Regions from separate parts of the Turicibacter sp. H121 genome, predicted to be linked through region 1. Evidence: riboswitches for the same ligand, from Rfam matches in the RefSeq annotation. Region 1 holds a riboswitch; each other region holds the start of a gene.

The links. A riboswitch is a leader RNA that binds a small molecule or an ion and turns the genes downstream of it on or off. The one in region 1 is predicted to bind S-adenosylmethionine.
Region 2: linked by a shared signal. The riboswitch ahead of AT726_RS05725 (methionine ABC transporter ATP-binding protein) and the one ahead of AT726_RS09365 (methionine ABC transporter ATP-binding protein) in region 1 are both predicted to bind S-adenosylmethionine.
Region 3: linked by a shared signal. The riboswitch ahead of metK (methionine adenosyltransferase) and the one ahead of AT726_RS09365 (methionine ABC transporter ATP-binding protein) in region 1 are both predicted to bind S-adenosylmethionine.

Annotation. Positions count from the first base shown of each region.
Region 1 is NZ_CP013476.1:1,946,820-1,957,754, forward strand. It holds gene AT726_RS09345 (3'-5' exonuclease) at 1-2,514, shown strand, start outside; gene trxA (thioredoxin) at 2,515-2,838, shown strand; gene AT726_RS09355 (hypothetical protein) at 3,252-4,547, shown strand; gene AT726_RS09360 (DUF6320 domain-containing protein) at 4,531-5,193, shown strand; SAM riboswitch class I at 5,299-5,401, shown strand; SAM riboswitch class I at 5,486-5,587, shown strand; gene AT726_RS09365 (methionine ABC transporter ATP-binding protein) at 5,682-6,725, shown strand; gene AT726_RS09370 (methionine ABC transporter permease) at 6,709-7,389, shown strand; gene AT726_RS09375 (MetQ/NlpA family ABC transporter substrate-binding protein) at 7,424-8,239, shown strand; gene AT726_RS09380 (M20 family metallopeptidase) at 8,260-9,447, shown strand; gene AT726_RS09385 (zinc ribbon domain-containing protein) at 9,585-10,037, shown strand; gene aspD (aspartate 4-decarboxylase) at 10,237-10,935, opposite strand, start outside.
Region 2 is NZ_CP013476.1:1,172,527-1,183,461, reverse strand. It holds gene AT726_RS05755 (SLC13 family permease) at 27-1,301, shown strand; gene AT726_RS05750 (hypothetical protein) at 1,354-1,923, shown strand; gene AT726_RS05745 (alanine/glycine:cation symporter family protein) at 1,948-3,249, opposite strand; gene AT726_RS05740 (leucyl aminopeptidase) at 3,366-4,826, opposite strand; gene AT726_RS05735 (MetQ/NlpA family ABC transporter substrate-binding protein) at 4,991-5,803, opposite strand; gene AT726_RS05730 (methionine ABC transporter permease) at 5,911-6,579, opposite strand; gene AT726_RS05725 (methionine ABC transporter ATP-binding protein) at 6,579-7,592, opposite strand; SAM riboswitch class I at 7,716-7,816, opposite strand; gene AT726_RS05720 (manganese efflux pump MntP) at 8,021-8,602, shown strand; gene pflB (formate C-acetyltransferase) at 8,983-10,935, shown strand, end outside.
Region 3 is NZ_CP013476.1:1,572,958-1,583,892, forward strand. It holds gene AT726_RS07605 (DNA recombination protein RmuC) at 70-1,251, shown strand; SAM riboswitch class I at 1,325-1,426, shown strand; gene metK (methionine adenosyltransferase) at 1,897-3,087, shown strand; gene AT726_RS07615 (diacylglycerol/lipid kinase family protein) at 3,234-4,124, shown strand; gene AT726_RS07620 (VanZ family protein) at 4,294-4,923, opposite strand; gene AT726_RS07625 (glucosaminidase domain-containing protein) at 5,085-7,310, shown strand; gene AT726_RS07630 (hypothetical protein) at 7,607-7,981, shown strand; gene AT726_RS07635 (B3/B4 domain-containing protein) at 8,052-8,711, shown strand; gene AT726_RS07640 (glutamine--tRNA ligase/YqeY domain fusion protein) at 8,815-10,467, shown strand; gene AT726_RS07645 (ISL3 family transposase) at 10,599-10,935, opposite strand, start outside.

The DNA.
Region 1 (10,935 bases):
TTAAATCAGCCTCTTTTAGTTATGGCACCTGCTGGAACTGGAAAAACCAATGTCATCTCCTTACGAACAGCTCATTTTATTCAGTCAGGCATGAGTCCGAATCAAATATTGTGTTTAACTTTTACGAATAAGGCCTGTCATGAACTTAAAAATCGCGTCATGAAAACAATTGGAGCGGATGGGAAAGAAGTCTGCGTAAAGACGTTTCATAGTCTTTGTTATCAATTAATTAAAGAAGAATCAAAATCGCTTGGAAAATTATCTAATGATTTTATGATTATTGATGAAGAAGATGCGAAGTTTGTGATTAAGCAGTTGATTGGAAATGTAGGAATTTTAAGTGATAAAGCCTACGAATACATCCAAGCCCTCAAACTTTATCAAATTGGACGTGGTGAGGTGGACCAAGACTTAATTAATGCCTTTCACCAATCAGAATCAGCCTTACGACTTTATTACACCTTGAAAAACTCTAATCAGGGGAGTGAAACATTAGCTTATTTATCGAATTATGGTTGGTGGCTTTATGAAGAGTATCAACGCCATTTGAAAGAGCATCACCTGCTAGACTTTAATGATTTATTACTCTATGCTACGGATTGTTTAGCTCAAGAGGAAATTTTGAAGAGGTGGCAATCTAAGTTTCAAGTCATCGTGGTTGATGAGGTGCAAGATACAAGTATCGTAGAGTATGAGTTAATTCAAAAGTTAGCTTTACATTCAAACTTCAGTGCCTTTGGTGATTTTAATCAGACGATTTATGAATGGAGAGATTCAAATCCTGTTTTAATTCGTGCCAAAATTATGGAAGATTTTAATCCAATCTGTTTAGAATTATCATTAAATTATCGAGCGACAAAACGTCTCGTTCAAATGAGTGCGAATTATTTAGAGAATGGAAAGCGTGCACGCTTAATTAATCCTAGTTTATCACCAAAGTTAATTGAAGCAGCCAGTGACGTACTGGGGACTCGTCCTGTCTTTTATGAAGCGGGAACGAAACAAGAAGAAATGAATTTTATTATTGATCACTTAAAACATCATCGACAGGAAGATCTTGCGAAAACAGTTATCTTAACACGAAGTAATCGTCAAAATAGTGAAGTTGCTAACTTTTTAAAAGCAGATGGAATTCCGTGTTATCTAGTTGATCAATTATCTTTATTTAAACGCAAAAGTATTAAAGATTTACTTGCTATCGTTCGATTTTATTTGAATCCATCGGACGAAGTCTCTCTTCAAAGATTTATTCCTTTGTTATTTAAGTCGGTTGATTTAATACAAATGATTCAGCCTCAATATTTAAAACGTTATAAACAATACGATATGCGCCTTGTCGACTTATTTTCAAAACAAGCTTATGATTATGAGGAACCTTACGGCTTATTGAAGCAACATTATGAAAAAGGACGAATTATCATTTTTGATGTGGAATCAACTGGGCTTGATGTCACTAAAGATGAAGTCATTCAAATCGCTGCTATTGAGCTAAAAGAAGGAATAGTTGTTCAATCTTTTGAACGTTTTATTAAGCCGTCGAATTTGGTTGGAGATTCTGCGTTAGTTCATGGATTTAGTGATGAGTTTTTAGAAACGCATGGACAATCAGCTTCTGATGTTTTTCAAGAGTTTTTACAGTTTATTGATGGTGCTCTTTTAATTGGTCATAATGTTCAGTATGACTTGAAGATTGTTCGTTCACATATGAATCGAGTTGGTTTATCATTTGACACAATCGTAGGTTATTGTGATACGCTAGATATTGTGAGGCGATTATATCCTAATCTCAAAAACCATAAGCTAGATACGGTGAGTGATTTTATTGGTGTGGAACACGAACCAACGCATAATGCGATGGATGATATTTTGGCCACAAAAGATGTGTTAGTTAAAAGTATGGAACGCTTAATGCAATGTCATGAACAGCGTAAGAAGGTCATGAGTTATTATCAGGCATCATTAATTCCTATCGTTAATCAGTTGGAACAAATAAATGCTTGGATTAATCAAGAACTTCCTTCACAGTTTTTATTAAAATTAATTGATGAGTTTAAAATCTGGGAGACAGCCCCATGGGTTGAAGATGAAGTGGAACAAATGAAGCATCATGAACTATTAGCTTGCTTAAGAGAAATTGAGGAGCAACATTTAACCGATTGTCCTCATCTTCCAATGTGGGAGTTATGGACACGAATTTTAGCCCAAACTTCGTTATCGGCTAGTGAACTGGATCGAGTTATGAAAGACCAAAATAAATTAGCGGTGATTACAGTACATCAATCGAAGGGATTGGAATTTGATCATGTGATTATTCCATTTTTAAATCAAGGGATGTTCCCGCTTGATTTTAATGGTACAAACCAAGAAGAGGAATGTCGTCTTTTTTATGTTGCCATGACCCGTGCGAAACAAACCCTTTTATTAACGCGTCATCTTAAGGATTATAGTTATTCTAAAAAAGAAAAGGAAAGAAGTCGGTTTATTGATTTCTTATACACACAAATAGGTGATTAAATGAATAAAATTTTTGAAGTAGAATATAATGCACAGCTCCCACAGTTAACAAAACAAGGCTTAACTTTAGTGGATTTTTATGCCACATGGTGTGGGCCATGTAAAATGTTAGCGCCTATCTTTGAAGAATTATCAGATACTTATCAAAATGACGTTCAATTTGTTAAAGTGAATGTGGATGAAGTTCCTGTTTTAGCGCATGAATATCAAGTCATGACGGTGCCAACATTAATGTTGTTTAAGGATGGAAAACCGATTGAATCAGCAAAAGGATTTCATCCATTAAACGAACTAAAAGGATGGTTAGATTATCATCTTCAATAACCATTGATATTAATCAGTAGAAAATTTAAATTAAAAGGCTATATTCAAGTTATATGAACATAGCCTTTTAATAGTTAAGAAAACTTAGATATAGATATTTTCTATAGATGACCCTAAACTTTACCATAAAATTTTTTATGTCATGGTTTAGGGGGAGTAACCTGATATGAGAAAGAGTTTTTATAATTTCGAGATTTAATATTAAAAAGTATTGTATAATAGTGCAACAAAAAATACATAAATTACATATTAAACATTAAAATTACTAAACTAAAAGGTAAGTTAGGGTGAGGAAAAATCAGAATGATAGAAGTAAAGTTTAACTGGTACGGCTAGATTCTATGTGTCTATTAGTGTATGATAAGTGAAGTATAGTTCTATCGTTAATATTGAAACAGTAAGGAAGATGAGGGATGAATGAGAATTTTCAAACGTTTTATTGGAGTAAATTAGATAATGTGGCGAAGTTATATGCTCTTGTTTCTAGTTCAAAGGCAACGAATGTGTTTCGTTTATCAGTGAAGATGAAAGAAGCTGTTCAAGCGGATCTTTTATCAGAGGCGGTAATGGCAGCACTGATTGAGATGCCTTCCTTTAGTGTACGTTTACGTAATGGATTTTTTTGGTATTACTTTGATATGAACTTACAAAAGCCTCGTATCCGAAAAGAATATACATATCCTTGTTCTAAAATGACGAAATTTACAAATAATAATTATTTATTTAGCATTACTTATTATGAGAAAATGATTCATTTAGAAGTCTTTCATGCGCTGGCAGATGGTGCAGGAGCCACTCAGTTTTTAAAGGTTATCATTTATCATTATCTCAAACGTTTATATCCAGAATTAGCGACGGAATCCATTGTGATAGGAGGAGATCATTCATCTTTACCTGCGATGGATGAAGACAGTTTTTTAAAGGTAAAAAGTGAAGCTCAATCAAAAGTCATACCGAAAACAACTGTAGCATATAAAATAACAGGTATTAAAAAACGTCCTCAAGAATTAAAGGTCATTCATGGGATTATGTCTGCTAAACAGGTCGTTCGTATCGCAAAGCAATATGAAGTGACCGTATCCAGCTTGCTATGTTCAATTTTGATTTATGCGATCTATGAACAAAATTATAAATTTAATCAGGATTTTCATCCTATTATTGTCACGGTTCCTATTGATTTAAGAGGGCGATTTGGTTCACATACGTTAAGAAATTTTTTTTCAAATGTTAATGTGACGGTTACGCCAGGTCCTAACTTAAGCTTTGATGACTTATTAAAAGACGTTTCAAACCAATTGAATGAGGGTAAAAAGCCAGAAGTTGTGAATCAAAAAATTAATGATAATGTCAGTGCTCAAAAAAACATGATGATTCGTTTCGTACCACTAGGAATTAAGAACATGGTCATGCGTCATATTTACCATGAAGCGGACAAAGGGGTTACAACAACGTTATCAAATTTAGGGCGTGTCGTGTTACCTGAATCATTAGCTCCATATGTTGAGGAAATGCGAATGATGATTCCTGTGACCCCTCATCAACCGATTCGTTGTGGTGTTATTTCTTGTAATGATCAATTTGTTTTAACATTTACTTCCTCTTTAGAGGAAACAGATATTCAAAGATACTTTTTCAGATTTTTAAAAAAATACGGGATTGATATAACAATCTCTTGTAATGAGGAATTTAATCATGAAATATTGTTCTAAATGTCAGATGAAAGTACAAAATCAATTGAATAACTGTCCACTTTGTGGGCAATTACTGGAGTCGGTTGAATTTGAAATTGAACGAGATTATCCAGAGCAATTTGCAAAAAAACGCCGTTTTTCTATTCGAAAATCCATTATTTTTTTAGCCATGATGATTATCTCCTTCTCATTTATCAGTGGGATTTTTCAAGATTTTCAATGGAATTGGGTATTCATTATTACAGCTGCAACACTTTACTTAACTATTAGTGCTATTTTAGGATCACGTGTGAAAAGAAATATTGGTCCAAATATTTTAACACAGGTTATTGGAATATCGGCTTTATCAATCATTATTGATTATTTTTTGGGATATAGTGGGTGGTCTTTAGAGATTATTTTCCCGCTGGGGTTAATGGCTGGAACAACTATAATTACTGTCATGATTCTTCTTAATCCAAAGCGATTTACGGATTTAGTTATTTATCAATTAATGTTTGGATTGATGGGAATTGTGATTTTAGCGATGATTTATTTCCAAGTCATTATCTTCCGTCAAATTGCTATTATTGGAAGTTATTATACGATCATTACTTGTGTCGGTTTATTCTTCTTTGCGGATCGTCAGATGATTCATGAGTTGAAGAAAAAATTTCATTATTAATTAATATTTTTCATAAAAAATACAAATTATGTAAGAAAAGATTTACAAATAGAAAAATAGATGTTATAGTATCCATAAGTTAAATAATTCCAATTGAATCGTGATTCCTTATAAAGAGAAGTGGAGGGACAGGCCCGATGAAGCTTCAGCAACCAGTACAGATGTACAGTGGTGCTAAATCCGACAGAGCTATTCTGAAAGATGAGGAGAACAGGTTAGTATGCTGATTTTAAACTAAGGTGTTCTTCTGATTTCTCAGAAGGAATCCTTAGTTTTTTTAATTGAATAATAATCCTTATCGAGAGAAGTGGAGGGACAGGCCCGATGAAGCTTCAGCAACCAGTACAATGTACAAAGGTGCTAAATCCGACAGAGCTATTCTGAAAGATGAGGGAGTGAGTGAGAATTTATTTAGATTTGAACGGACTTCTTTCATCAGCATAAGGAGTCCGTTTTTATTTTGGAAACAGCAAGAAAGGAGAGTCAATATGATTGAACTGAAGAATGTGAGTAAAACTTTTTCGCTAAAGGGGAAGATTGTTGAAGCGGTTAAAGAGGTTAATTTGACAGTAGAAGCTGGTGAAATTTTTGGGATTATTGGATATAGTGGTGCAGGCAAGAGTACTTTAATTCGATGTTTAAATTTTTTAGAAGTTCCAACTGAAGGGGAAGTGATTGTTAATCGTCAAGTGCTAAATCAATTATCGCCCAAAGAATTAAGATTAGCTCGTCACAAAATTGGGATGATTTTTCAGCACTTCAATTTATTAAAGACACGAACTGTTTTTGATAACGTTGCTTATCCGTTAAAAGGTCAAAAAATTAGTAAAGAAGAAAAGAAGGAAAAAGTACTACGTCTTTTGAATTTAGTGGGTCTAGAGGATAAAGCAGATGTGTATCCTTCCCAATTAAGTGGGGGACAAAAGCAACGTGTGGCCATTGCACGAGCATTGGCTAATGACCCTCAAGTTCTATTATGCGACGAGGCAACATCTGCACTTGATCCACAGACGACAAAGTCGATTTTAAAACTTCTTAAAGAAATTAATAAAGAGTTAGGATTAACGATTGTGTTAATTACGCATCAAATGGAAGTGGTTAAAGAGATTTGTCATAAAGTTGCGGTCATGGAGAAGGGCCGTATTATTGAACAAGGAAATATTGTTAGTGTCTTTTCAAATCCACAATCAGAGATTACAAAAGATTTTGTGTCCTCATTATTCCAAGATGAGAAAATCTTTGAGTTATTAGCAGAAAGAGCACCACTAGAAGAACTGAGTCACTTAGAGAAGCTAGTTAAAATCTCATTTGTTGGTCAGCAAACAGGACATGCCTTTATTTCGAAGTTATCAAAGCAATTTAATGTAGAGGCAAGTATTTTATTTGGAAGCATTGAGATTATTCAAAAGACCCCGATTGGTCATTTGATTGTTAGCTTCCATGGTAACAAAGAAGAAATCTTTAGTGCGATTAACTATTTAGAAAACTCAGATATTCAGGTGGAGGTGTTAAAGAATGAATCAGTTGCTTAATCAAATTTGTCCGAATGTCGTAGCGTATTTTCCAGAGTTAATTCAAGCGCTATGGGATACATTATTGATGGTGGTCATCTCGGGATTGTTTGCTGTGTTAATTGGTTTACCCATTGGAGTTGTTTTAGTCGTGACAAGACCGGGACATTTGTTAGAACAAAAAGCAGTTAATCTGATAGTGGGGAAGTTCATTAATGTTTTTCGCTCGATTCCATTTATTATTTTATTAGCATTTATTATGCCATTAACTCGAGCAATTGTCGGAACATCGATTGGATTAAAAGGGGCAATCGTTCCTTTAGTGGTAGGAACTGCGCCATTTGTTGCTAGACAAGTAGAATCAGCCTTATTAAATGTGGATCCTGGTGTGATTGAAGCTGCAAAGGCAATGGGATCAACGCCATTTGAAATTATTTATCGTGTCCTACTTCGAGAAGGGCTAGGTGGAATTATTTATGGACTAACGATTACGACGGTTAGCTTAATTGGATTTTCGGCCATTGCTGGAAATGTCGGTGGTGGAGGTTTAGGAGACTTCGCTATTCGTTATGGGTATCAGTACTATAAGGGAGATATTATGGTAGTAACGGTCATTATTATTATCATTTTAGTTTCAATCGTTCAAAGTGTTGGGGAAGTACTTGAACGAAAGTTCAGTCATTAATGAACAAAGAAAAAAATCAAAGGGAGAGATAGAAATGAAAAAGAAATTATTAAGTATTGTAACAACGATTTGTTTAGGAATTTTATTAGTAGCGTGTGGTGGACAATCAGGAGATACTGACAAAGTCATCAAATTAGGGATTAATGGAGAAGTCAATCAGATTTGGAAAAGTGTTCAATCACGTTTAGCAGATGAAGGGATTGATTTACAATTTGTAACATTTAGTGATTATAATTTACCGAATCAAGCATTAGCTGATGGCGAAATTGATGCAAACTCTTTCCAAACTATTGCGTTTTTCGAACAATTTATTAACGATCATAATTTAGATTTAACATCAATTGGCTATACGGTTTTAGCTCCAATGGGAATCTATTCATCAAAAATTTCTGACTTAAATGAGTTACCAGATGATTCAACTGTTTTAATTCCAAATGATGCATCAAATGGAGGACGCGCCTTATTATTATTACAAGATGCGGGTTTAATTAAATTAGCGGATGAAGTTGGAATTACACCAACTGTAAAGGATATTGTTGAAAATCCTAAGAATCTTGAAGTTGTTGAATTAGTCGCACAACAATTACCACTTTCATTAGCTGATGCAGAAATTGCAGTTATTAATAATGGAGTTGCCGTACAAGCTAACTTATCACCTTTAAATGATTCTATCTATATTGAAAATACAGAAAGTGAGTCTGTTGTAAATTATTATAATATTATTGCGGCTCGTACGGAGGATAAAGATAATCCAACATTAAAAAGATTAGTGGAAGTTTATCAAACAGAGGAAACGAAAAAAGCAATTGAAGAGGAATATAAAGGGGCAAGTATTCCAGTTTTTGAATAAGAGTATAGGGGGAGATTATCATGGAACAAAAAATTATTAAAGTACAAGATTATTTAAATAAACGTCGAGAAGATTTTATTCAGATTAGTCATCAAATTCATGAACGTCCTGAGAGTGCAAACGAAGAATATTTTGCCTGTGAGTTATTAAGTGAGACATTACGCCAAGCCGGATTCGATGTTACTGTGAATGTGGCAGGTCATGAAACAGGATTTGTGGCTCGTAAAGCATCCTCTAAACCAGGTCCGATTATTGGGATTTTAGCTGAATATGATGCTTTAGCTGGACTTGGTCATGGATGCGGACATAATATTATCGGGGCTAGTAGTGTAGCAGCCGGTTGTGCATTAGCTCAAGTGATTGAAGAAACGGGTGGGGAAGTCGTTGTATTTGGAACGCCTGCTGAAGAAGGGGGAGATAACGGAAGTGCAAAAGGATCATTTGTTCGCGAAGGATTATTTAAGGACGTTGAGGTTTGTATGATGATTCATCCAGGTAGCAAGACGACTATTACTGGACCTTCTCTTGCTAATCATCCAATTGAGTTTGAATTCTTTGGACGACCAGCTCATGCAGCGGGATGTCCTGAAAAAGGAATTAATGCCTTAGATGCGATGATTTTGTTCTATAATGCAGTGAACGCACTTCGTCAGCAAGTGACACCAGATGTTCGTATTCATGGAATTATTACACATGGTGGAGATGCTCCAAATATTATTCCTGAATATACAAAAGCAAGATTCTATATTCGTGCTAATACGATTCAAGTTTGCGAAGAAGTGACTGAACGTGTGATTAAAGCAGCAGAAGGAGCAGCTTTATCGACGGGATGTGAATTAAAATATACGACTTATCAAAATATTGTGGAAGATTTAATTGTTTATCCAAAGTTTAATGAATTATTTACAAAAGTGGTGACTGACCTTGGACTAGAAGTAGAGGAACTTGATCCGAATGCTTCACGTGGTTCAACAGATGCAGGAAATGTGAGTCAAGTGGTTCCAACGATTCATCCATCACTTAAAATTTGTGAACCTCATGTTGCTGGTCATACTAAAGAGTTCAAAGAGGCGGCGGCTTCTAAAAGAGGTGATCAAGCGGTTTTAGATAGTGCTGAAATTTTAGCACGTATTAGTTTAGAGTTACTGTTAGATTCTCAAAAATTAAAAGAAATTAAAGATGAGTTTGCATTGTTAAAAGCTGAATAGTCAAAGACAAACGCATAGAGCAATCTATGTGTTTTCTTGTTTTTATCATTGTTATTTTGCTGAAGAAAACATAAAGTGATGATTAGTGAATATAATGAAGTAATTTAATCAAAGCTGTTGGGATAGGAGGAGAAGAAATGAATTCATTTTTTGAAGGACTTGGAAAGAAAGTTTCTCAAACAGGACAAGATGCGATGAAAAAAACGAAAGAACTAGCTGAGATGACAAAAATTAATTCGCAAATTTCTGAGGAAGAGAAGAAACTAAATAAATTATATATGAAGTTGGGACAACTTTATTATCAGATGCATAAGAATAATCCGGAGTTAGTATATACGGATATTTGCCAAGGAATTGGTGGATGTTTACAGACTATTGATCGATATGAAGTGATGTTAAACGAGTTAAAAGGGATTAAGCGATGTGAGAAGTGTAAAACGGAAATGCCGATTTCATCAACGTTTTGTCAAACGTGTGGAAGTAAATTAAATGATGAACGAGAAACCATTGTTTCGACCATTTGCCCGGAATGCGGAATGGAAAATGGAGGGCATGCAACGACATGTATTAAATGTGGAAAGTTACTATAAGAAAAAGCTGTTGACGTTTAAATCAACAGCTTTTTCTTATTGTTATCTATATACATAGAGAAATATATTTTACATTTTCAGAATCAGGCTTGGTATATCATTCTTTTAGGGCTACTTATATATAGAGAGAGATAAGTTGTTACATCATGAAAATCTTTGATTTATAAAAGTAACTTTAGATATCAGTTCTGTATAGTGATTACCATTTAAATGCGTTCCAATCTTCTGCATATTTAGCGAATAATTCATTAATAGCTTTACCGATTTCAGCATATTCTTCATCTTTTAAGTTAGCTAATGAAACACGAATTGACCAAGATGGTCCTTCAAATCCACTACCATTTAATAAGACAATACTGTAACGATCAGCTAATTCAAATAAGAACTCTAATGAATTTCGTTCCTCTTTAAGGTATTCAACGAATTCCTCACCATATTTAAGTTTTGCCCAAACCAGTAAATCAATTTCGTCATAGTATGACGTACTATAAGGATTTTCTTCTAAGGTAAGTTCATCAAGGTAAGTATGTAATAACTGTTTACGACGACGACAAATTTCTTTTGTTTGATTTTTATACGTATCATTTTTATCTAGTAAAGCAAAGATTGAGAAAAATGCCATCTGTACTTGTTGTGGGGTCGATAATCCGGCCGTATGGTTAAGTGCGACTTGACGGCTATCTGCTACAATACGGTCGATAAATGGAATATGATCTGGATCAGTTGTTAAAGCACCATAACGTTCTCTTAAAATATCTTTTGCGTCCTCGGGTAATTGCTCGATTAAATGATTGTAGACATTATCTTTTGCTAAGGCAATGACGCCAAGACGCCAACCTGTTACACCAAAGTATTTTGAGTAAGAATAAACGCCTAGTGTATTGTAAGGCATTGAACA
Region 2 (10,935 bases), 770 kb from region 1:
AAAATTTTCATAAAGGAGTGAACATCTTGGAAAATCCACATTTTCTTCCTGCAATTATCATATTTCTGATTGCTTATGGAATTATTATTTCTGAAAAATTTAATCGAACTGTGATTGCATTAATTGCAGCAGTTCTAATGGTAGTTTTTCATATCTTTAATCAAGAACAAGCTTTAGAATTTATTGATTTTAATACCGTTGGTTTATTAATTGGAATGATGATTATTGTTAACATTTTAAAGCGTACAGGAATTTTCCAATACGTTGCAATTAAAACAGCTAAGTTATCAAAGGGAAGTCCTTGGCGAATTATGGTTTATTTCGCTATTATTACTGCTGTTTCATCTGCTTTACTCGATAATGTTACAACCATTTTATTAATTGCTCCAGTGACCTTTGTTATAACAGAAACATTAGGTTTAAATGCAATACCGTTTTTATTAACCGAAGTCTTTAGTGCAAATATTGGTGGGCTTGCGACATCAATCGGGGATCCAACCATCATTATGATTAGTGGGGCAACAGGATTATCTTTTACGGATGTTTTATTTAATTTAGGACCGATTGTGCTTGTTATTTTCACTGTTGTGTTATTGATTTTAAAACTTATATTCCATAAACAATTACACATTAGTGAAGATAATAAGAAGAAAATTGAACAGTTTGATGTGTCTAAGGCAATTACTGATTCAACCCTACTCAAAAAAAGTGGAATTATCTTATTGTTAACAATTGCTGGATTTGCTACACACCATGCAATCGGAATTGAATCAGCGACTATTGCCTCATTAGGTGCTGGTATTCTTTTATTAATTAGTAAAGTTGACGTAGAAGAAGTGTTAGAGGAAGTAGAGTGGCCAACCATCTTCTTCTTTATGGGATTATTCGTTATGGTTGGAGCACTTGAAACAGTAGGTGTCCTTGAAGTATTAGCAAGTGGATTAATTAGCCTAACAGGTGGAAGTGTGATGATTACGTCACTATTAATCTTATGGGTAGCGGCCATTGCTTCGGCTTTCTTAGATAATATCCCATTCGTCGCAACTATGATTCCGTTAATTTTAAATATCGGACAAATGACAGGAATGGATACAACGGCTTTATGGTGGTCATTAGCTTTAGGTGCATGTTTAGGTGGAAATGGTAGTATCGTTGGTGCTTCATCTAATGTTATTGTTAGTGGGATGTTGCACAAAAAAGGATATAAACTATCATTCGGTGACTTTTTGAAAATTGGGTTCCCAATCATGATAATTGCTGTTGCCATTTCCACAGTCTATATTCTGATCTTTTATGTCTAATTAGAATAAATATCCTATAAATACTATTACTTCTTTTAAAGGAGAATGAATTATGCCAAAATACTCGCGAACTTATAGACCTACTCGATCTTATACAACTTCAGGCGTTTTAACTCAAGCTAGTTATTTAGAAATGGAAGCTGAACAACATGAAATGAAACTAAGACAAATGGGGGGAGAAGTTCTCCAATTAAGTGCAAAATGTTGTTATGTGAGATTTCATATTGGAGAATTTAAATTATCTTATGTCTATAATATCAATCGATCAAATCGTTATTTCTTAGAACGTCTTAAACCGTATCCACTTCCCTTAAAAGAATACGAAAATGAAGATGATGTAATTGAAATGATTCGCCTTGATTTAGAACATTTCCAAAATGCAGCTAAGAGTAAAAATATCACTTCGTTTATTAAAATTAATCAAGAGTTAAATCGAACAGCTAAAGCGTTTGAAGATTTATTTTTATACTATAACGTAGAAACATTCCATACAGATACAATTTTACAAAAGCTAGATGAAATTAAGGATGAAATCCGTAAAACAGTAGATGATTCAGAACGTTTATTTGATGATGGTGAGCCATGCTCATTAATTCAATTTTTAGAAACTCCAGTAAAATAACAGAAAGGGTCGTAAAGTTTAACTTTACGACCTTTTCTTATTCATAATAACTTTAACCTCTTTAGCCAAATAACAAAGGGCCATAACATTAATTGTGGCAGTTAATGCAACTCCTAAGTCGACAAGTGACCAAATCAATGAGGCTGAGCCGATGGATGAAATCAAAATCACAATTAACACAATTACTCTGACAGGATAAAGAATCTTTTCATTCTTACATAAATATTTTACATTACATTCACCATAAAAATATCCAGTTAAAATGGTACTAAAAGCGAAGAAGAAAATAGAAATCGCTAAAATAACTCCACCAATTGGGCCAAATAGTTCTGTTAAAGCATACTGAGTTAACTCGATTCCATTACTGTGAGTCGTGCCAACTTCCACGGCATTAGTCACCATAATTAAAAAAGCAGTAATCGTACAAATAAATAGTGTTGTAACATAAACTCCAAAAGATTGAATATAGCCTTGATCAGTAGGATTATCGCTATTAGTTACCGCGGCTGCATGAGCACCCGATCCCATTCCAGCTTCATTAGAAAAAACACCACGTTTAATTCCAATGATGATGGTATACATCACGGTTCCTCCAATTAAGGGAGATGGCTGAAAAGCATCTTGGAAAATAGTCATAAAAAAAGTTGGAATATAATCAAAGTGAGTAATCATAACAAAAAGACCAATTCCTATATAGAATAGAGCCATAATTGGAACAATCTTTGATGTCATTTTAGCAATTGTTGAAGCCCCACCAAAAATAATCATTGAAGTGATCAATGCTAATCCAACTCCAGTTAATAGTGGAGGAATAGATAATACATCCCTAAATGACGTTGCAATAGTATTGGCTTGAATTGCACTGAAGCCAAATGTATAGGTTAAGACGATAATAAAAGCATAAATAACTGCAAATCCTTTTTGATGCATTCCATATTCAATGTAGTAAGCAGGCCCTCCAATATAAATATCCCCATCTCTTTTTTTATACAGTTGTGCAAGTGTACTTTCAACGAATGAAGCGGCTGCTGTAATTAAGGCGCTTATCCACATCCAAAATACACTTCCAGGTCCTCCGATGTAAATTCCAAGAGCAACTCCAGCTAATGAACCAACGCCTACTCGCGCAGCTAATGCCATTGTAAATGACTGAAAGGAGGACACACTACTATTAGATGATTTTTTAGTTAAGCACTGAATCATTTTTTTAAATCTAAATTGAACGCCTTGAAAATAGAACGTAAATATTAAACTAACAAATAACAATATTGGAATTGCTAAGTATGACCAGATAATATGTTCCAAATCTTTGACTAGTTCTGACATATTTAATCCTCCATCAATGTTTCATAATTAATATCTAATGTATTTTAAGAAGTGGAGGATTATGATTAAAAACAAAAAAAGAGATATCGTTAGACGATATCTCTTTAGATTAGGCATTATCCTTGTAATTCTAAGTATTTTGCGATTGTACGAACCATAACTCCAGTTCCACCTTTTGGACCTAAATCATAAGCTGTTTTTGAATCAGCAGTTCCAGCAATATCTAAGTGAATCCATGGTGTATCTTCAACGAATTCTTTTAAGAAGGCTGCAGCCATAATCGCTCCAGGTTTTCCGATTGGAGCATTGTTTAAATCAGCTACATCACTATTACGAAGAGCTTTTTGATCACGAGGGAATAAAGGCATTTGCCACATATATTCATTTGTTAAATCAGCAGCTTTCTGAAATTCATCTAAGAAGGCTTGGTTATTAGTAAAGGCTCCTGTTGTATCAGCACCTAATGCTGCAATAATTGCTCCTGTTAAAGTAGCTAAATCAATGATTTTGCTTGCACCTAAGTGTTTAGCAAATGTGATACCATCTGCTAAGATTAAACGTCCCTCAGCATCTGTGTTTGTTACTTCGACAGTTTTCCCACTCATTGTTGTTAGGATATCACCAGGTTTGATTGCATCTCCGCTAATCATGTTATCTGTTGATGGAATAACAAGTAATAAGTTGACTGGTAAGTTTAAGCGTACCGCAACTTGGAAAGCACCGAATGCAGAAGCGGCTCCCCCCATATCACCTTTCATTGCTTCCATCCCAGAACGTGGTTTTAGACAATATCCACCTGTATCGAACGTTAAACCTTTACCAACTAAGGCAGTGATATTTTCAAAGCGTGGTGTTCCTTGATATTTCACGACAATCATTTTTGGAGGTTGGACGGATCCGCGGTTAACACCAAGGATTCCACCCATTCCTAGTTGTTCCATTTCATCTTTTTCAACGATGCGAATTTCTAATTCATGTTCATTAGCGAATTGAGCGATATGACTCGCTAAATCTGTTGCCGTTAATTTATTACCTGGCTCATTTAATAATTGACGAGCACTGTTTGTTGCCTCTCCGTAAATCACTCCACGATTTAAATCATCTGTAATTTGTGAATCGCAATGGATGAAGAAATTAACAGGTGTTGTAGCTTTCTCTTCAGTCTTATAAGTTTCCATTTTATATGTTGATAAAGTGATAGCTTCAGCACAAACTGTCGCTAATTCATTAATTGAGACAGCTTTACAATCGAATGTTTCTAATAAGATGGTTACATCCTCTTTTGCTGCTTTTGCGACTTTTCCTAAAACTTTACGACATTTTTCAACCGTAAAATCTGTTGATTTGCCTAATCCCACAATATAAACTTTTTTACTTTCAATTTGCCCTAATGGATAAATTGGCGTGATATCTTTAAAGTTAGTTGGAATTAATCCCTCTTCTAATGAAACTGATAAACGTTTATTTAATGCTTTATCTAATTGAGTAATAATGTCATGAGAGATATCTGAGAAAACGCCAACTACTAAATTTGTTTTTTCATTTTTAATCTTTAAACTCGATTTGAATTCAATCATCGTTCTCACCCTTTCTTTGTTTCAATATTATACCATAAATTACCTGTATTTATGGTATAATCTATCAATTTATATTATGGCTCTTTTATAGCATTTATTATTTCATACTTTTTAAACGTAGGATATGAAAAAGCACTCGATTTACTTGAGTGCTTTTAAATGAATTATTCAGAAACAGGAACAACCGCTCCTGCATATGTTTCAACAATGAAATCTTGGATTTCTTTAGAACGTAAAACTTCAACTAATGTTTTAATATCATCACGGTTTTCATCTCCGCTATTAACAGCGATGATATTTACATAAGGAGATTCAGATCCTTCCATAGCAATAGAATCAGTCATTGGATTTAATCCACCGTCTAATGCATAGTTTGTGTTAATTAAAACCGCATCTCCTTCATTTTGTTCATAAACAGTAACTAACATACCTGGATCAATATCGGTTTTGAATGTTAAGTTTTTAGGATTTTCAATAATATCTTCTACTGTAGCAACACTAGCATCTACATTAGAATCTAAAGTAATTAATCCTTCTGTTTGTAATAAGGATAACATACGTCCATGATCAGCAACTGAATTACTCATGATAATTGTAGCGCCTTCAGGTAATTCATCTAAAGATTTATAATTTTTAGAGTAAATACCGATTGGCTCGATGTGAATTCCACCTGCATTAACTAGATGTGTTCCATGCTCTTCATTAAATCCCTCTAAGTAAGAGATGTGCTGGAAGTAGTTCGCATCTAATTCTCCTTCATCTAAAGTTGTATTGGGTAAGACATAGTCTTGGAATGTGACAACATCTAATTCAATTCCTTTTTCCTTAAGTAATGGTTTGGCTTGTTCTAAAATCTCTGCATGAGGAACAGCTGTTGCTCCAACTTTTAATGTTGTTTTCTCTTCACCACTATTTCCACATCCAACTAAAGAAATAGCTGCCACTAAACTTAATAAACCTAATGATAATTTTTTCATTTTTAACTTCCTCCTTAAATTTTCATATTCTTTGCTCGTTTTCCCCAACGAGTGATATATAAATCTTAATCAACTGATTAAGGATTTAACTGAATAAATAGTTTTTATTAACGTTTGTCAATTTGTTTAGTGATCATATCTCCGATAAACTGAATCACAAAGACAATTACTAAAATAATGACGGTTGCTACAAAAACAACGTCAAATCGATGACGTTGGAATCCATCTAAGTAAGCTAGATTTCCAAGACCACCTGCACCGATAACACCAGCCATTGCTGTATATCCAACAAGTGAGATCGTTGTAACCGTAATTCCTGAAACTAAAGCAGGTAAGCTTTCAGGAATGAGGACTTTTCGAATAATCGTCCAAAGTGAAGCTCCCATTGCAATGGAAGCTTCTATGACACCTTTATCAATTTCGCGAAGCGCGATTTCAACAAGACGCCCATAGAAAGGAGCGGCTCCTATAATTAAAGCTGGTAGGGCTGCATTCGGCCCAAGGACCGTCCCAACTAAGAATTTTGTAAAGTTTAACAAAAGAATGATTAAAATGACAAATGGAATTGAACGAAAAATGTTAACAAATGCTGATAAAACACGATTAATCCATTTATTTTCTAAGAGTTGATTCGGTGCTGTTAAAAATAAGACTAACCCGATAATTAATCCTAAAATAAAGACGAAGATACCTGCGATAGCAGTCATATATAATGTTTCAAGCGTTGCCGAGAACATTTTATCCCATTTGACATTTGGTAGTAATAATAAAAACATTATGAAATCACCTCAACTTCTACCCCAACTTCTTTTAAATAATTAAGAGCTGGAATGATTTCTAGACCCGTAAGTTGAACATAAAGAGAACCGTAGCCACCCTCTTGAGTTTGTACGACCTTTCCTTGAATAATATTAATGTCCACTTGGTAGTTACGAATAACGTTTGTGATGAAAGGTTGTTCTGCTTTTTCTTTTAGATATTTCAGAAGAACAATTTTTCCTTTAGGGAACTTTTTAATTAGATGTTCGACCGTCTCAATTGAGTCATCTTCACTCGCTACTTGTTTAACGAAACGTTCAGTAACTGGATGCTGAGGATTAGAGAAAACCGTTAAGACATCTCCTTGTTCAACGATACGCCCACTTTCCATAATCGCCACATGATGACAAATTTTTTGAATCACACGCATTTCATGTGTGATTAGAACAATAGTTAAGTTATATTTTTTATTAATTTGAACAAGTAAATCTAAAATTTCATCTGTTGTTTGCGGATCAAGGGCTGAAGTGGCTTCATCACAAAGTAGAACTTTAGGATTGTTAGCCAATGCACGTGCAATCCCAACGCGTTGTTTTTGTCCACCACTCAATTGAGAGGGATAATTGTCTTCTTTTCCACTTAAACCAACTAATTGAATAAGCTCTAAAACTCGTGGCTTGATTTCGTCTTTGTTTACTCCTGCAATCTCAAGTGAGAAGGCGATATTTTCAAATACCGTACGTGACCAGAGTAAATTAAAGTGTTGAAAGACCATTCCAATTTGTTGTCGAGCCAATCGAAGCTCTTTAGAGGAGATTTGAGTTAAATCTTTCCCATCAATGGTAACTGTCCCTTCAGTTGGACGTTCCAGTAAGTTTAACATTCGAATTAGTGTACTTTTTCCAGCCCCACTGTAACCGATAATTCCGAATATTTCCCCTTTTTGGATAGACAAGTTAACTGAATCTACAGCAGTGACACGTCCAGAATTCGTATTAAATATTTTTTTTATTTGATCAAGAACAATCATGAAATTCTCCCCTTTCGTTCTCTTAATCAGATGCTACAATTTTCTTATTTATGAAATAAAAAAACCTTTCTACTTCGATAAGCAGAAAGGTGTATTACATAATTTATATGTAGATCACACTTTCCCTTATCTTTCAGACAATGTCTGCAGGAATTGGCACCGTATCATGACTGATTGGTTGCCGGGCATCATTGGGCCTGTCCCTCCGCCTCTCGTGATAAGAGTTTGTTAAGTTGTATAAAATTGTAAATCTTAATAACTATTATAAATCCTATTTGTGGAAAGTCAATCATTTTTTACCATAAATGAAGCGAAGTTATTAAATCTTATATAAGGATAATACGAGATAGAAAAATTTTAATCATATATTTGTAGTGATTTAGATAAGATGTAAAGATACAAGGAAACTAAAGTTGGGGTGAGAATCGTTGAAAGAATATTTAGTAGTTATCATGATAATGTCAGTTGCATTAGCTATGGATGCATTTGCGGTCGCTATTACATTAGGAATGGATGGATTAGCCCATACAGTGAGAGATCGTCTTAAAGTATCCATTAGTTTTGGCTTTTTTCAAGGTCTGTTATTTGTCATTGGAATTGTTTCATTAAAGTTTGTTAGTGGAGAAATCACGACATATAATCATTTAATCGCTGGTGTGATTTTAATTATATTAGGTGTCAGAATGTTAAAAGAAGCTTTTGAAAGTTCGAAAGAAGAATATATTGAATCTCATGAGATGGGCTTCAATAAAAAAAAGGGTTTATCCTTAAAGTTACTTGCGATGTTTGGGATAGCGACAAGTATTGATGCTTTAGCAGCCGGAATTACTTACGGGTTAATTTACGAGCAATTAATTTTGGCTACTATTCTCATAGCAACTATTGCATTTTTATTTTCCTATATAGGATCAACCTTTGGAAAAACATTAGGGCATATGATAGGAAATAAAGCAAACATCTTTGGAGGAGTTATGATTATTTTACTTGGAGTTAACGCCTTATTTTTTTGATTACAATCAGTAGCAGATACGCTTTATTTTATTAGGAAAGAGATATCTTTTTTTAATATCAAAATTATGATTTTATCTTTATTTTCTATATTATATTGGTAAATTATCCATAAGATTGTAAGCGTAACCCCTTATATTAGAAAAAAATAAAAATATTTAAAAAAAATTAATGTATATAAGTTGATTTTTTCCAGTGTTGGAAATATAATAATAACTGTAAAAGATATATACGTTATAATGTTTAAGGGGAGTTATTAAATATTATGTTCGTATAGTGTAACCCCTTTACAAAGGGAAGAATCTTATTGTAAAATTATGGTAACAATAAGATTTGAAATTTCAGAGAGAGGTTCTTAAGAGAACTATAAGGAGGAACTATCATGGAAGCTTGGCAAGGCTTTAAAGGTACAGAATGGCAAGAAAAAATTGATGTGCGTGACTTTATCAATCAAAACATCACTGTTTATGAAGGGGATGACTCTTTCTTAGCAGGACCAACTGAAGCAACAACAAAATTATGGGACCAAGTAATGGAGTTAACTAAAGCTGAGCGTGAAGCTGGCGGAGTTTTAGACTTAGATACAAAAATCGTATCTACAATTACTTCTCATGAACCAGGATATTTAAATAAAGATTTAGAAAAAATCGTTGGTTTCCAAACTGACAAACCATTCAAACGTTCATTACAACCATTCGGTGGAATTCGTATGGCTGAAAAAGCTGCTGAATCTTATGGATTCCATGTAGATCCAGAAGTATCTCATATCTTCACTGAATACCGTAAAACACATAACCAAGGTGTATTCGATGCTTACACTCCAGAAATTCGTGCAGCTCGTAAATCAGGTGTTATCACAGGATTACCAGATGCTTACGGACGTGGACGTATTATCGGAGACTACCGTCGTGTCGCTTTATACGGGGTAGATCGTTTAATGGCTGAAAAATTAAAAGACCATAACAACACTTCACGTGTCATGGATGAAGAAACTATTCGTTTACGCGAAGAAATTTCTGAACAATATCGTGCTTTAAATGAATTAAAACAAATGGCAGCAAAACATGGTTTCGATATCTCTAAACCAGCAACAACTGCTAAAGAAGCAGTTCAATGGTTATACTTCGGATACTTAGCTGCAATTAAAGAACAAAATGGTGCTGCGATGTCTTTAGGACGTACTTCTACATTCTTAGATATCTATATTGAGCGTGACTTACAAAATGGTGTAATTACTGAAGAAGAAGCACAAGAGATTATGGACCACTTCGTAATGAAATTACGTTTAGTTAAATTCTCTCGTACTCCAGATTACAATGAATTATTCTCAGGAGATCCAACTTGGGTAACTGAGTCAATCGCTGGTATGTCAACTGATGGATTCCCATTAGTAACTAAAAACTCATTCCGTGTATTACACACATTAGATAACTTAGGACCAGCACCAGAACCAAACTTAACAGTATTATGGTCAACAAAATTACCTCAAGGTTTCAAAGAATACTGTGCAAAAATGTCAATCAAAACTTCAGCAATCCAATATGAAAATGATGACATCATGCGTCCAATCTACGGTGATGACTATGCTATCGCATGTTGTGTATCACCAATGAAAGTTGGTAAACAATTACAATTCTTTGGTGCACGTGCTAACTTAGCGAAAGCATTATTATATGCAATCAACGGTGGTCGTGATGAAAAATCTAAAGTACAAGTTGGACCACACTGGGCACCAATTACTGATGAAGTATTAGATTACAACAAAGTAATGGAACGTTACGATGAAGTAATGGAATGGTTAGCAGATTTATATGTTAATACATTAAATATCATCCACTATATGCATGACAAATATAGCTATGAGCGTATTGAAATGGCATTACACGATACAGATGCAGAACGCGTTTCAGCAACAGGTATCGCTGGATTATCAGTAGTAGCTGACTCATTATCAGCTATCAAATATGCAAAAGTTAAACCAATCCGTGATGAATTCGGTATTGCAGTTGACTTCGAAGTTGAAGGAGACTTCCCTAAATACGGAAATAATGATGATCGCGTAGACCAAATCGCAGTAGACGTTATGTCATCATTCATGACAAAAATCCGTAAACATAAACCATATCGTGCAAAATTACAAACTCAATCTATCTTAACTATCACATCAAACGTTGTATATGGTAAGAAAACAGGAACAACTCCATGTGGTCGTAAAGAAGGTGAACCATTTGCACCAGGTGCAAACCCAATGCACGGACGTGACTCTCACGGAGCAATCGCTTCAATGTCATCAGTAGCGAAGTTACCATTTGAATCTGCACAAGATGGTATCTCA
Region 3 (10,935 bases), 370 kb from region 1:
ATTAAATCTTCAAGCCTCTTTTTTTGTTCATTTATGGTAAAATAAAGAAGTGTTGAAAGAGGGGATGGTATGATAGGTGTATATTTATTATTAATCATGTTAATTGTTTTAGTGTTATTAGTACTAATCAGGCAGAATCCAAGTAGTGGAAGACGCCAACATTCATTACTTGAACAGCAAATTAAACAGGTGATTGATGAACAACAGCGAATGGAAAAAAGGTTGCAACAAACTAATTTTCAAATGTTAGATACCGTTGGACAAAATAATGAGCGAGTGCTCGATCGTTATGGCCAATTTGAGCGTACGATTCGTGGACAGTTACTTCAACATAGTACGGTGGTGACGGAACAGCTACAGCGTGATTTTGAAAAGTTAAATGAGCGCATGGAAGTGAATTTGATGCGTATTAATGATAAGGTGAATGAGCGTTTAGATCAGTCGTTTAATAAAACAAATGAGACGTTTCAGAGTATTTTAGTTCGATTAGCGAAGATAGATGAGGCGCAAAAGAAGATTGAAAGTTTATCAACAGATATTGTTTCATTGCAGACGTTGTTAACAGATAAGAAAAGCCGTGGAACATATGGGGAGGTTCAGTTGTATCAAATTTTGGCTTCAGTATTTGGAGAGAAAAATGACCGTTTGTATCAGACTCAATATAAGGTTTCAAATGGAACAATGGTTGATGCGATTTTATTTGCACCAGCCCCATTAGGAAATTTACCGATTGATTCGAAATTCCCATTGGAAAACTATCAGCGAATGATGGATCGTAACTTACCTGATGTAGAACGTAAAATTGCCACCAAGCAGTTTAAACAAGATGTGAAAAAGCATATTGATGATATTGCCATGAAGTATATTACACCGGAGGAAACATCGGATCAGGCGATTTTATTTTTGCCAGCAGAGGCCATTTTTGCAGAGATTAATGCTTACCATATTGATTTAATTGAATATGCTCAACAAAGACGAGTTTGGTTAGTTTCTCCAACAACTTTAATGTCGACTTTAACAACGATTCAAGTCATTATAAATAATCTTGAACGCGATCGTCATGCTTTAGTCATTCAACAAGAGTTAAATAAATTAGGAGATGAATTTAAGCGATATAAGGAACGTTGGGATAAATTAAGTAAACACATTGATACAGTTTCAAAAGATGTCAAAGAGATTCATATTACGACTGAAAAAATTGGAACTCGCTTTGATTCGATTTCAAATGTTGAATTAGATTTTAAAGAATAACCGTTAATAATTGACAAGTTACGAGTTTGTTCTTATAATTAATAATGAAATTAAAAATAAATATAATAATATACTCTTATTAAGAGCGATGGAGGCATAGGGGCCTATGAAGTCGCGGCAACCTCCTTGAATAGGAAGGTGCCGACCCAAGCGAGTTTAACTCGAGCAATAAGAGGGTTTGAATCAGTCATTCAAGTCCGCTTATAGCGGACTTTTTTTGTTAGCCTAAAGGGACAACTTCGGGGTTATCCACTCAAGTGCTAAGGAGTGATGAGCAGTAGTGAATCCGACCAGCCTTTGTGGTTTTACCGCATTAGATGAGCTATATGTAAGCTTATCTCTTTAAACAGAGTAAAAGTTAGATAAACTGTACACCGTAGGTGAAACTATAAGTTGTTCTTTCCATGTTATCCGCTAGTATGCTCATGATCTGAGCGGCCAGCGATAGATTATATGTACTAGTTTGTTAAAGAAAAAAGAATTACTTAGAAAAGGTGGATTATTTTTCTTAAATTGTCCATTATAGGTATGAATGATTGATTTTGTTAATGATTTTTAAATATTAACCGGCCCGAGCTATTATCTCTCGTCAGGAACTTAATAATATAGAGTATTTCTTAGTGTAATTAGAAGGAGGACATTAGTATGTCAGAACGTCGATTATTTACATCAGAATCTGTAACAGAAGGGCATCCAGATAAGATTGCAGATCAAATCTCAGATTCAATTTTAGATGCTATCTTAGCAAAAGATCCTATGGCACGCGTTGCTTGTGAAACGTCTGTGACAACAGGATTAGTCTTAGTATTTGGAGAAATTACTACTTCTTCATATGTTGATATCCAAAAGGTTGTTCGTGAAACAATTCGTGAAATTGGATATAACCGTGCGAAATATGGGTTTGATGCAGATACTTGTGCTGTGTTAACAGCTATTGATGAACAATCTGTAGATATTGCAATGGGGGTTGATCAAGCATTAGAAGCTCGTACAGGAATTATGACTGATGAGCAAATTGAAGCAATTGGTGCAGGGGATCAAGGATTAATGTTTGGTTTTGCCACAAATGAAACTGAAGAATATATGCCTTTACCAATCTCATTAGCACATAAATTATCTCGTCGTTTAACTGAAGTTCGTAAAAATGGAACCTTAGATTACTTACGTCCAGATGGTAAAACACAGGTAACAGTTGAATATGATGAGGCAGGAAAACCAGTTGCAATCGATACTGTTTTACTTTCAACACAACATTCACCAGAAGTAAGTCACGAACAAATCGAAGCAGATATTAAAAAACATGTCTTTGATGCAGTGTTACCACAAAACTTAGTAACAGAAAATACTCGCTACTTAGTTAATCCAACAGGACGCTTTGTCATTGGTGGACCACACGGAGATGCTGGATTAACAGGACGTAAAATTATCGTTGATACATACGGAGGATATGCACGTCATGGTGGTGGAGCATTCTCTGGAAAAGATGCAACTAAAGTAGACCGTTCAGCAGCTTATGCAGCTCGTTATGTTGCTAAAAACTTAGTTGCAGCGGGATATGCTGATAAAATTGAAATTCAATTATCATATGCCATCGGTGTTGCTCAGCCAACATCAATCATGGTTGATACATTTGGAACAGGAAAAGTATCAAATGCCAAGATTGTAGAAGTTATTCGTCAAAACTTCGACTTACGTCCAGCAGGAATCATCCAAATGTTAGATTTACGTAAGCCGATTTATAAACAAACAGCTGCTTACGGACACTTTGGACGTACAGATGTTGATTTACCATGGGAACGTTTAGATAAAGTTGAAGCTTTAAAATCACAATTTTAATAAAATAAAAGCCTGGTTCTAATTTTTGAATCAGGCTTTTATTTGTGTACTTAGAATCTCTACAATCATAAACGACATTTTTTTGACAATAGGTGATATAATATAATGTAAAATTAAAGTTTAAATTTTTGAAAGGAAGTGCCTCTGTGCGTAAGAAGTTATTACTTATTATTAATCCAACTTCAGGACGTGGGATAATAAAGGACTATTTATTACTGATTATTAGCCAATTGAGCTTAGCTGGATATGAGGTGGTCGTGTATCCCACTAAAGCTAAATATGATGCAGTGGAGAAAATGAAAGAGGCTAGAAATTATGATTTAGTCGTTGCAAGTGGAGGCGATGGAACCTTAAATGAAGTCATCACAGGGTTAATCCAAGCAAATGCGAATACACCAATTGCGTACATTCCAACTGGAACGACCAATGATTTTGCTACTACACTTGGAATTCCTAAAAATATCCCTAAAGCGTTAGATTTATGTATTCAAGGGAAACAGATGCCAATTGATATTGGACAGTTTGGTAGTCGATATTTTACTTATGTTGCTGCGTTTGGAGCCTTTACCGATGTGGCTTATGAGACTCCACAACCACGAAAAAATATGTTAGGCGGATTAGCTTACTTAATTGAGGGATTATTAAAGTTACCTACCATTCAATCGTATAAGTGTAAGATTACTCACCGTGATGGTGTGATTGAAGGGGATTATATTTTTGGAATGATTTCTAACTCAGATTCTGTCGCAGGTATAAAAAATGCATTTGGAAATCAGGCTGATCTAAGTGATGGTTTATTTGAAGTGACGTTAATTCGTGCTCCAAAAAATCTGATTGATATTCATCGAATCTTAAATGACTTTTTAAATACTCAATATGATCCAGAATATGTGGTGACATTTAAGACGGATCGTATGACTGTTGAGAGTGAGCAAGATGTTAAGTGGACATTAGATGGTGAAGATGGTGGGATTTTAAAAAGTGTTAATATTAGAAGTTTACAACGACGAGTACAAATTCTATCTTTAAAAATGTAGACATCAGCTATTCTTATAATTAGAAAGAACAGCTGGTGTTAAATGAAATGGATAGCACCTCTATAGTAGATGAAAAAAGTGATTCTATCTCTGATAAAGAATCACTTTAAATTCTATTATGGGGGTATTTTTATATCATTAGAAGGGTTAATATTATTAGTTTGGTTTGTTAATCGTCTAATGTAAAGGGGGTTCGTTCAATAATTGGTTTCTCTTTAGAATATTGCTGTTTTGAGTTATTGTTACTGAGATGTTTATTAATAAATTGGATCAAATTTACAATCACAAAGATAAAAAGACAGAAGGTCATGCCGGTCACTAGGCCTAAAACATCAATTTCAAAATCACTAATCTGTCCTGTTCTTCCCTCGACAAAGAGTTGATGGATTTCATCAGTAAAGGCAAAGAGTGATCCACAATAAAATGTAATTAAGAAGGCTTTATAGAAGTTAAAGGCGTAAGTAAAGACCCCCATTGAAAGTATCCCAAGTATCATATAAATCCCAAAATGTGCCCATTTACGAATGATAAAGCTCCAATTACTATAGGTAGAGAAGATAAAAGGATAAAGTTCTTCTAAGTTTAATTTATAAAGTACTTTAATAACAAATTGATCCCATTGATGTAAAAAGTTATTTAAGAATTCAAATTGACTGAGGAATAAATATAAACTATTTGAGAGGGAGCCAGACTCTCGACCGGTTTGAGCGGATAGGCTATAGATTAACTTCATAAAACAATAGATTGTCATCAGTCCAATCAAGAGAAATAATCCTTTCTTTAAATGTTCTCGTTTCATATCACACCTCCATCATTAAGATTTTAAGTATTATACAATATTTTCCTTTTGATTGCTAGAGCTTTTTTGTATAACGAAGTATGAATCTTATTTTAGGAGACATACTAAGAAATCAGATTTTTAATGAGTTTCATGTAATTTTTTATATAGGAGCTAGAAGGATGAAGAGATTATGTATATTAGTAGTGTGTTTGTTGTGCTTATTATCGGCACAAATAAAGATATTAGCAGATGATGATTTAGGTTCAGGTGATTATCAGGATTTTTCCACGGTAGAGAGTACTTTTGAAAAACTTCGATCTTATAATCCCAGTGGATTAGTTAATTATATACAAGTCGTTGATCAGTTATTTTCGATTCAATCTTTGTCTGATTTATTTAACCCGTATTATTACTACAGTATTAATACAAATATGAGTAATACAACAGAAACTACACGTACAAAGATTGTTAGTGCCTATTGTGATCCTTATTATTATGAAGTAGTGATGTCAAAGTCTGATGGAAGTTATGAACATGTTGCTTGTTTACAAACGTTTGAAGAAGCAAAGGAATTAAAGTCTAAGGTTCAAGGCTTGACGTTTGATGATGGAGTTTTAGTCGTTTTGAATGATGGCATGATTGTGATTTCGATGGACCCAACTATTGTTCAATTTAAAACGACGACTTGTGGAGCTAATCATAATTTAACGAATTCTGAAACACTAGATACGTATATTAATGCCTGTTATATTGATGAGGCATTATTAGTTGATGAAACAGAAGATGCATTTAAAATTTATATGTCAGGTTATGATGGTTGGGTTGATCGTCATGCGGTGTATGATGCTTCGGCAAGTACTGAAACATGGGTCAGTATTATTCCGAGTAATCAAGTTCAAAATATTTCGTACTATACCAAAGAAGGTGAAGATCTCATTCATTATTTAGCACAAGATGTTCGAGATGCTTTAGCAAAGACACCTTTGATTATCGGTAAAGCACCGCAGTGGATGGAAGAAGGAAAAAGTTATTATAGTTATGATGGGATTTATTTTTATGATGATTGGCAATCGATTTCAGTTGATGGGGTAGGAGCAATAAATAGTAGTGAACCCTTCTATAATTATTTTCAATACCTCCCGTATCGTTCAAAAACAAATTATACGTATGATGAGTTGAATACTTATTTAAATCAGTTAGGTTATACACAAAAGGCTGTTACTTATCCACCAACTGAAGGTGAGAGTCAGTTAGTAGATGAGGGAGAAAGCTTTTTAGAAGCCCAAGAATTATTTGGGATTAATGGGGGATTAGAGTTTTCAATGGCTTTACATGAAAGTGGTTATGGTCGAAGTAAGATTGCGATTGAGAAGAATAATACGTTTGGGATGAATGCGACGGATCAAAATCCATATGGGAATGCCACACAGTTTACGAGTATCCGTAACGGTGTATTCTATCATGCAGAACGCTATGTGTCTTGGGGATATACTGATGCTGTTTCGGATTTTAGATACTATGGTCCACACGTTGGGAATAAAGGAAGTGGGATGAATGTTAAATATGCCTCTGACCCTTACTGGGGTGAAAAAATTGCGGGGCATTACTATCGTATGGATAAAGCATTAGGTGGTAAGGATTATAATTATTATCAACTTGCGATTAAACAGAATAATCAAGTGATTCCTGTTCATTTGGATTCAGAAGGGAATCTTGCTTATTTAACTTCAAATCAACAACAAAGTACGGGCATTCGTAACTATCCTGTTTTAGTGTTAGCTCAAATGGAGGATCAGCTCAAAATTCAAAGTGATATGCCAATTTCAGAACAAGAAGTAATCGAGTCTGATATAACGTATAATTTTGAGACGAGTGAGGCTTATGTTTCAAGAGATGATTTTATGTTATTAAATGAAGAGACATCTAATCGTCCGAACGAGGTGATGACGTATGTCGCTCTTTCCGTAGGAGAAGAAGTAGAGTTGACTCAATTATTAGGGGGATTTCAATTAGAATTATCCACACTCGAATTTGAAAGCACGGATGAGTCGATAGCAGTCATTAAACAAGATAAGCTTATTGGTAATTCATCGGGAATTACTCGAATTGTATCATCCAAAAATAGTGAGATTGGTTTTGATGTTAGAGTCGTGATTCCAGTTGAAAAGCTACAGATTAAAACAGAAGTGAGGTCATTGAAGGTAGGTGAATTCGTTACATTAGATTATGAACTTTTACCATTAGATGCAAGTCATCAGAATGTTTTGTGGTTAAGTAGTGATGAAGGGGTGGCAACAGTTACACAAGGTGGTACGGTTCAAGGAATTGCTGAAGGAGAGGTTGTGATTTCGATTTTAAGTGATGATGGAGAGCGGATCGATCAAATTCGTTTAAAGATTAAATAGTAGAAGCAGGTTTTGTATAAGCCTTACAAACGATCTGTTATAATGAAATGAACATTTTGGGTCGAAGGAATTAGACAGGAATAAAGAAAATAGGATTAGTTTGATGGGGATAATCTTGGTTAATTTTAATATTTTATACACTGACTTTAAGCTCTAATAAACGTCGAGTTTTATGAGGATAGGCTATATCTTTACCATTCAAAAGCTTTACCGATAGAAGATTTAGAACACTTTATAGTGAAAGAATAAAAACTCAAAAAATGGTCAATGCTATTAGTAACTGTTAGTTGTCTGAGGTGATCAAAGTGGTTGTTAATTTATTCTTATTGCTATCGATATCCATTCTCTTATTATTTTTTATTAATCAACTACGTATCACTCAGATTTCACCAGAGCATCTATTTTCTTGGCTGAAGTGGTATGGACTATGTTTGATTGTTTATTATGTTTTATCTTCGAATCAATATTATTTTGAGCGAATGAATTATTTATTAGTAGATGTCGTGAACTTAAGCGTTCTAATTATCATTTCTTTTGGCATGATGATTTATGTTCATCAATACTGTATTGATAAAGAGAGAGAAAATAAATTAAAAGAATTGGCTATTGCTTACGCACAGTTGAAGAAGGAAGAACAGGATCGAGAAGCTGAATCTTTTAAAAAAGAATAAAAAGATAGTTTTAAACTATCTTTTTTAAATTGTATAATGGTAATTAAAGTTACATTATCGGAGGTTTTTTATGAAGAAGATTACACTTGATAAACAATTAAAGGAGAAAGTTCCTGGTTACTGTTTAGCCATCATGTCTTTTGATACAGAAGTGACACCAACACAGGAGTCATTAAAACAAGAGATGGAACAGCTAGAAAAAGAGATGATGGAACAATTAACGCTAGAGACGCTGTTAAAACAACCACGTATTGCGGCAGCTCGTGCCGGATATAAAGCATTAGGGAAGGATCCGTCACGTTATCGTCTATCAACAGAAGCTTTACTTCGTCGTTTAATTAAAGGTAATGGGCTTTACTTTGTTAATAATGCTGTGGATATTGGAAATGTTTTATCAGCTCGAACGCAACGTAGTGTCGCTGTATTAGATGAAGATAAGATTCAAGGAGATATTTTGATTCGTATTGGCCAGGATGAACCTTATGAAGGAATTGGTCGTGGAAATATTAATATTGAAAATATCCCAGTGTATTGTGACGAAGTAGGTCCATTTGGAACACCGACATCCGATACACCTCGAACTCGTATTACAGAAGAGACGAAAACTATTTTATTATTCATTACATCATTTAATGGGACGGATGGTTTATTACAGGATGTGGAATTAGCTAAAGACTTATTCTCAAGATTTGGTCAAATGACGAATTTTTCACTGGAAATAGTGGAATAATGTTACTATGTATTCTAGACTTGTGATATAATCTAAAAATAGATTTTTATATATTAAAGGCGCAATATTTGCATTAGTTTTGAATTTTAGCGAGGTGTTTTTTATGGAAATGGTCAATGAAAATTCAAACTTCATTAAGACGATTATGAAAGAAGACTTAGAGAGTGGTAAGCACAAAGAAATTATTACACGCTTCCCTCCAGAACCAAATGGTTATTTACATATTGGTCACGCGAAAGCCATTTTAACAAACTATTTATTAGCTAAAGAGTTCGGTGGAAAAATGAACCTTCGCTTTGACGATACGAATCCCGTTAAGGAAGATGAAGAATTTGTTCAAGGGATTATCAATGATATTAAATGGTTAGGTGTTGAATATAACGAATTATTATTCGCATCTGATACATTCGAGAAAATGTATGAGCATGCTGTTGAATTAATCAAAAAAGGTAAGGCATATGTTGATGATCAAACACCTGAGGAAATGCGTGAAAACCGCGGGACCTTAACTCAACCTGGTGTTGAATCACCTTATCGTAATCGCTCTGTTGAAGAAAACTTAGAGTTATTCGAAAACATGCGTAAAGGTGTTTACAAAGATGGAGAAAAAGTATTACGTGCTAAAATCGATATGGCTTCTCCTAATATGAACTTACGTGACCCTGCATTATATCGTATTTTACATACAACTCACCATAATACAGGTGATAAATGGTGTATCTATCCAATGTACGACTATGCTCATCCATTAGAAGATGCATTTGAAGGAATTACTCACTCATTATGTTCATTAGAGTACGAAGATCACCGTCCACTATATGATTGGGTAATTGAAAACTGTGAAACAGAAGCAAAACCTCGCCAAATTGAATTCGCTCGCTTAAACATGAAGAATACAGTCATGTCGAAACGTTATTTAAAACAATTAGTGGATGAAGGTGTTGTTGATGGATGGGATGACCCACGTATGCCAACGGTAGCGGGATTACGCCGTCGTGGTTATACACCAGAAGCAATTACAAACTTTATCCAAGAAGTTGGATTATCAAAAGCTGTAAGTACAGTTGATCCACAAATGTTAGAACACTTCATTCGTGAAGATTTAAAATTAAAAGCTCCTCGTACAATGGCTGTTTTACGTCCATTAAAAGTAGTTATTACTAACTATCCAGAAGGACAAGTTGAATATTTAGATGCTGAAATCAATCCAGAAGTGCCAGAAATGGGAACTCGTCAAATCCCATTCTCTCGTGAAATCTATATTGAGCAAGAAGATTTCATGGAAAATCCAGTTCCAAAATACTTCCGCTTATTCCCTGGAAACGAAGTTCGTTTAAAACATGCTTACTTCATTAAATGTACTGATGTCATTAAAGATGAAGAAGGAAATATCGTTGAAATTCATGCAACATATGATCCAGAAACGAAATCGGGATCTGGATTTACAGGGCGTAAAGTAAAAGGAACAATTCACTGGGTAGATGCAACACATAATATTCCAGCTGATTTCCATTTATATGAACCATTATTAATTGAAAATGAAGAAACTGAAGGATTACCATTCTTAGAGCGTATCAATAAAAACTCTGAAGAAGTTGTTCAAGGATTCGTAGAAGAAAATATGAAAGATGTTCAAGCACACGACAAATTCCAATTCTTCCGTCACGGATACTTTAATGTTGATCCAAAGCGTACAAAAGATGGGAAGTTATCATTCAATCGTATTGTTTCATTAAAATCAAGCTTCCGTATCTAATTGATATAACTGCGTATATAACTAAAACTCGTAGATTAATGTGTTATATTAATCTGCGAGTTTTTTAGGCTCTTTGTCAACTGGTGTGGGTGAAGAAATATTATACCTGTAATCGTGAGGGATTAAGCTGCTCATTGAGCAGTTTGATTCCTTTTATTTTTTTGTTCAAAGGTGTACTTATGGATAATCAAAATTCTAGCTTTGAAATGATAGAAACTACGGTATCCAAAGGCCATGCGTTTAATCACTTTAATCTTGTTATTAATCCCTTCAAGCACTCCATTGGTATAAGATGTTTCAATCGTATTTTTGATATAATCTTGGTAGTTAGTTAATGTTTTTAAAGCTGTTTTCATTTCAGGTGAAAGTAAGTCAGAGGGGTTTTGAATGGCATGATGAAAAGCATCAAAGTTGCGAAGTTTGATGGCCTGTTTGATGGTTTGATAGAAGTCATAAGTGGCTTTTAAT